Regions from separate parts of the Limnobaculum parvum genome, predicted to be linked through region 1. Evidence: predicted binding sites of a transcription regulator. Region 1 holds the regulator's gene; the other holds the start of a gene.
What was found. Region 1 encodes PurR, which represses purine synthesis genes. Its sites were predicted from a motif close to CANGCAAACGTTTGCNTG; they were not measured.
Positions count from the first base shown of each region.

Region 1 (3,188 bases):
ACCCGACATTAACGCATTTGCAACGGGAGCCAGACGAAACGCATCTTTGGTTGCCGTTAGTACAGGTTTATTACAAAACATGAGTCGTGATGAAGCTGAAGCGGTTCTGGCTCATGAGATTAGCCATGTTGCTAACGGTGATATGGTTACCATGACCCTGATTCAAGGTGTGGTAAACACCTTCGTAATTTTTGCTTCACGTTTGATTGCTCAGGTAGCAGCAGGCTTTATGAATCGCGGTAACGAAAGTTCGTCGGGTAACTCCATGATCTATTTTGCCGTTTCTATGGTACTGGAACTGGTATTCGGTATTTTAGCCAGCATCATTACTATGTGGTTCTCTCGTCATCGAGAGTTTAAGGCGGATGCTGGCTCGGCTAATCTGGTTGGTAAAGAGAAGATGATTGCAGCACTGCAGCGCTTGAAAACCAGTCATGAGCCGCAGGAAAGCTCTACCATGACGGCATTTTGCATCAACGGTAAGTCAAAAACCTTTAGTGAGCTGTTTTTGTCCCATCCACCGTTAGACAAGCGTATCGAAGCATTACGTGCAGGTAGCTACCTGAAGTAATAGAGCATTGAGTATTTATGATGAAACAGGGAGCCTTGTGGCTCCCTGTGTTTTAACCCTCTTTTAATCATCGAACAGATATACATCATCATCCCGTAATTCCAACTTAGGATGGCGAATATCATTCAGCACTAAGCGATGAGCACCTTTACTCTTATACCCGGCAAACAGAATCAGAGAGTCAGCCGGTTTTCCGGAGATGGGGACATCTTTCACGGTGATTTGCGAACCGGGCAACATTTTCACCGGCCATACTATCAAATTGCCGGGGTTCTCTTTTAGTATCTGTTGTTTCTGCTCAAACCACTGACTGGCCGTGAGAGCTTCAATCTTTTGCACCAGTTTCTCGCTGCGAACAGCAACAAAATCGACATTTAATGGCTTACCATCATTGGCTTTATCCGTCACGCTAAGCTCAATGGAACTCATCGCAACATGAGGGGGCATAAAAGCGCAGGCAGATAATGTCATACCAATAGTGGCAAAAAGGATCCCAGAAAGCAGGGGACGAAAACGATAGGGCAATGTTGAAAATATCATAATATGACCACTTGTGATTCAAAGCCTGCATGTATGTTTTTATTAGACTCTGAATGGGGGATTTAAATCCTGTACCTGATAACATATCTATTAAAATATAGGTCGATATCCAAGCTGAATCAAACTAGCCGGTATGTTATCGGGACCGAGGGAGGATAACTGACTGAAAACTTGGGGAGAACTAGCTCCAAAACCATTACAAATGATGATGATTGATTCTGGAGCAAAGTTCAGCGATGACTATTTCTTCAGATAGGGGCCATCAGTCACGGATTTTCGTTCAATCAGTTCAGGATGTAGTTCAATGGAGTGGGACGCTTCGCGCTTATTGATAATCCGATCTAATAACATATCTAACGCCATGACAGCCAAGCTCTCTTTAGGCTGTTGAATGGTGGTTAGCGGTGGATTATAGAAACGGGTATGGCGAATATTGTCATAGCCAATAACCGAAATATCTTCTGGTACACGAACCCCCATATCTCCGGCAGCACATAACGCACCCATCGCGATGACATCTCCGCCGCAGAATAACGCAGTAGGGCGCTTCTTCAGATTGATAAGCGATACCATGCCATCGTAGCCTGCCTGTGGTTGAAAGTCCGCCTCGATAATCCACTCAGGGAGGATATCGATATGGGCTTCTTTCAAGGCATGGAGAAAACCTTTATGGCGCTCACGGCCGGTAAATTCATTTAATTGACCCGTTATCGTTGAGATTTCGCGATGTCCTCGCTCTATCAGGTAACGAGCAGCCAGATAACCGCCATGAAAACCGTTATCTTCAATATTATCAGTAAAGCCTTTGTGTTTATTCCAGTCCATCACCATCATGGGAATGGCGTGATAATTTTCCAGAAGCGAAAGTAGTGGGGGATGATACTCAGAACACATCACTAACAGGCCATCAACCCGTTTTTGTGCCAACATAGCAAGATAAGCCTGCTGTTTTTCTAAATCGTTTTGCGTGTTGCACAGAATCAGCGTATAGCCTTTTTTATAACAGGCTTCTTCCACTGCTTGGATAACTTCAGCAAAATACGGTGAACCGCTGGCGGTTGCCAGCAGGCCAATGGTTTTGGTGTTATTCACCTTAAGACTACGGGCAACGGCGCTGGGTGAATAGCTAAGCTCTTTAATGGCCGCCCAGACGGCTGTTTTAGTATCTTCGGCGACAAAACGCGTTTTATTAATAACGTGGGAGACCGTGGTCGTTGAAACCCCCGCGTGTTTAGCCACATCTTTTATAGTTGCCATGAAACAGAGCACTCCTGAGCTTATACTGGTATCAAGTACAGTGTAAGCTGATATGTTAACGTTTGCTTTTAGTGATAACCAACACATTACACATTAAAAGCAAAACGGTGTAGAATTCCTTTAACCATCACTGCTGGTGGCACATATGCCTTTCAGTGATAACAAGCGGTGGATTTTGGCGTATCTGATACAAAAGTCCAAGAGATATCATGGAAAAATCGCTTTTGGGTATACATTTTTGTTAAGCGCCTTACAATGATTCCGTGTCTAATCACGTTTATGTAAAGGAAAAAGAATGTCTGCTGAATTAAAATGGGCGTTAAGCACAGTAGTTTTTGCTCTATTTGTTATCGTTACTTATAGCTTGATTGCGGTAACACACTAATATATTAAAAGCTCGGTTCATTATATGTATCGAGCTTTATACTTCCTGATGGGTGTTAAGTATCGTTGCTGGTCAATGGAGTATCACTTTTCTTGGAAATTGTCAGATTATGTTCCTTTAAACTGGAACATGATTTTTTTTGTAATTGATTTGATAAAAAATCGGTGTTTCAACATGGAGGCAGAATGACTCACCAACAGGCCAGTACAGTTGCGTTGATTAAACGTATTGCAGGGATCGTTATTTTTATTCCGGCATTCATTTCAACAATTATCTCTGTGCTGAAGTATCTGGTTGTACCTAAAGCTAACATGCAAGAAATGACAGCGACGATTATGGATTTTCTGCAGGTCATTATCAAAATTGTTCGTCAGTACACCTCATTCGTTGAGTATTTTTGGGCTAATTCCCCAGTACCGAATATTAGCAATTGGT
Region 1 is NZ_CP029185.2:1,630,282-1,633,469, forward strand. It holds gene htpX (protease HtpX) at 1-571, shown strand, start outside; gene HYN51_RS06640 (hypothetical protein) at 635-1,111, opposite strand; gene purR (HTH-type transcriptional repressor PurR) at 1,352-2,368, opposite strand; gene cydH (cytochrome bd-I oxidase subunit CydH) at 2,664-2,753, shown strand; gene HYN51_RS06655 (YniB family protein) at 2,939-3,188, shown strand, end outside.

Region 2 (3,188 bases), 600 kb from region 1:
ATTTAGCAACTTCCCCGCATAGCGATTAACAAATATCGGGCTCAGAATACGCATATAACCAGCGAGAACGATCAGGTCGGGTTTATAGCGATCGATGGTATCCGCCAGCGCTAAGTCATAATCGGTACGGCTGTTAAAATACTTGGGCTCAACCACTTCCGTAACAATGCCAGATTGCTGTGCCCGTACCAATCCATAAGCTTCGGGAACATTGCTGAACACCGCACTGATGGTTCCGTTAATTTGCTCATTATCACAGGCATCAATGAGGGCCTGAAGATTAGAGCCGCTACCGGAGATTAGAACAACAATAGTTTTCATTAGCCGATAACCACCTGCTCATCAGACGTAGACGCTTTGATAGTGCCGATTTTCCACGCAATTTCACCGGTAGATTGTAATTGTGTGATGGCGGCATTCGCCTGAGCTTCCGGCAGGGCAATCACCATACCGACGCCGCAGTTAAAGGTCCGGTACATTTCATGGCGACTGACGTTACCTGCCTGTTGTAACCAGTTAAAGACTTCTGGCCATTGCCAACTGGACTCGTCGATCGCTGCCTGAGTACCTTGCGGTAAGACGCGCGGAATATTTTCCCAGAAGCCACCGCCGGTAATGTGGGCGATAGCGTGAACGTCGATCTGCTCCAGCATTTGTAAAATGGATTTTACATAAATTTTGGTTGGTGTTAGCAAATGGTCTGCCAGTGATTTACCGGCTAGCATGGTCGCCTGTGGATCGGTTTTGCTGACTTCAAGAATTTTACGTACCAGTGAGTAGCCGTTGGAGTGCGGGCCGCTAGAGGCTAAGGCTATCAGGGTATCACCCGCAGAGACTTTGCTGCCGTCAATGATTTCGGATTTTTCTACCACGCCAACGCAAAAACCGGCCACGTCATAATCTTCACCCTGATACATGCCGGGCATTTCGGCAGTTTCACCGCCGACCAGCGCGCAGCCAGATTGCTTACAGCCTTCGCCAATGCCGGTGACCACACGGGCAGCGGTATCGACATCCAGCTTGCCTGTGGCGTAATAGTCGAGGAAAAACAGCGGCTCTGCACCCTGAACAATCAGGTCATTAACACACATGGCAACCAAATCGATACCGATAGTATCGTGGCGCTTTAAGTCCATAGCTAATTGAAGTTTGGTGCCGACACCGTCGGTACCTGAAACCAGAATCGGTTCACGGTATTTTTGGGGCAGTGCGCAAAGTGCGCCAAACCCTCCGAGTCCACCCATAACTTCAGGACGACGGGTTTGTTTTACGACACCTTTGATTCTATCGACTAAAGCGTTACCAGCATCAATGTCAACACCAGCGTCTTTGTAGCTTAGAGAAGTTTTATCGGTCACTGCGGGGTTCCCCATGGAGATAGGTGATATTGAACAGAAACGCTGGCATTCTATCAGTTATAGCAAACGTTTGCCTATGGTTTTTATCGCTGACTTATAAACTCATTTTGCTATCGTCTGAGTTTGAATTTCCTTATGCTTGGGGTGATGTTTTATCACCGCCAATGATTAATTGGAAAAAACAGCGCTCTGTTAACAGTATTAGCACAATCTATAGCCTATCATGATCAGAATCATGCATTTCTTTGTCACGGCTCTCACATTATCAGGTATAATTTGCCGATTTTTTTGAGAGCGACAGTGCACCATCCGCGATATGGGAGAGGAATAAATGAAGATCGTTGTAGTTAAGCATCCACTGGTTAAACATAAGTTAGGCCTGATGCGTGAAGAAGATATCAGCACTAAACGTTTTCGTGAATTAGCCTCAGAGGTTGGTAGTTTACTAACCTACGAAGCAACAGCAGATTTAGAAACTGAAAAAGTTACCATCAATGGCTGGAATGGCCCGGTAGAAATCGAGCAAATCAAAGGTAAAAAAATCACCGTAGTGCCGATTCTGCGTGCTGGTCTTGGCATGATGGAAGGCGTATTGGAGCACGTTCCAAGCGCACGTATCAGCGTCGTTGGTGTGTATCGTGATGAAGAAACCTTACAGCCAGTTCCTTATTTCCAAAAGTTGGTTTCCAATATTGAAGAGCGCATGGCTCTGGTAGTTGACCCCATGTTGGCAACAGGCGGCTCGATGATTGCAACCATCGATTTACTGAAAAAAGCAGGCTGTCAGTCAATTAAAGTCTTGGTGTTGGTTGCGGCTCCTGAAGGCGTTGCCGCATTAGAGAAAGCGCATCCGGACATTGAGCTATACACCGCCTCTATCGATCAGGGCTTAAACGAGAAAGGTTACATCATTCCGGGGCTGGGTGATGCCGGTGATAAGATCTTCGGTACTAAATAGTCAGTAAACTGTAAATAGTCAGTAAACTGAGAGATAACAAGGATGTTGTTGCCGGGGCCGGCGTTGATTGCGCTACCTACTCTACCTCTGATAATTAGGGTGGAGCATCAGTAGCCGGTACCCGTTTGATTATGATAAAAATTTCGCTGAATGACATCACCAACAAGATATCCAATTAGAGATCAGGTCAGTGGGCATCGCTCTATTGTGGCGGCGCTCTGAATGGCTGAGTCATAGACAGATAAATATGGGCGACACGATCGCCCATATTTATGGATGCGAGTTGGCTAATCGTATGGTGTCTTTACTTAGCGTCCGGGTGTTATCAGGCTAAAAAAATTAGCCTGTAGTAGTTATATAAGTCATAAGAAATTGGTTACAGGCAAGACGAGCGGCACCAGTATCAATGTGTAGCAGTGCCGGATAACAACATCATTTCAAATTAGAGGTTTATTTTATGCAACAGCCGTCAATGACCGGCGCACAGCCACCTACCTGGCAGAACGTTCTGGTGGGAGCTCAAATGCTGTTTGTGGCATTTGGTGCGTTAGTACTGGTACCGCTGATCACAGGGTTAGATACCAACGTAGCGCTGTTTACCGCAGGCTTCGGTACCTTGCTGTTCCAACTCTGTACTAAAGGTAAGGTGCCTGTATTTCTGGCGTCGTCTTTTGCCTTTATTGTTCCTATCAGCTACGGCGTTCAAACCTGGGGGATACCTGCCACCATGGGGGGATTGTTTGCTGCTGGCGTGATGTACATGATTTTTGGTGGGCTGATTAAGCTGCGTGGTTCGCACATTATTGAAAGGCTGCTGCCACCGGTGGTTACCGGCCCAATGATTGCGATTATTGGCCTGACGTTGGCACCAG
Region 2 is NZ_CP029185.2:1,028,489-1,031,676, forward strand. It holds gene purN (phosphoribosylglycinamide formyltransferase) at 1-321, opposite strand, end outside; gene purM (phosphoribosylformylglycinamidine cyclo-ligase) at 321-1,358, opposite strand; gene upp (uracil phosphoribosyltransferase) at 1,690-2,316, shown strand; gene HYN51_RS03925 (uracil-xanthine permease family protein) at 2,774-3,188, shown strand, end outside.
Region 2: a site for PurR is predicted at 1,418-1,435, ahead of purM (phosphoribosylformylglycinamidine cyclo-ligase). Genes of this name have one in related genera too.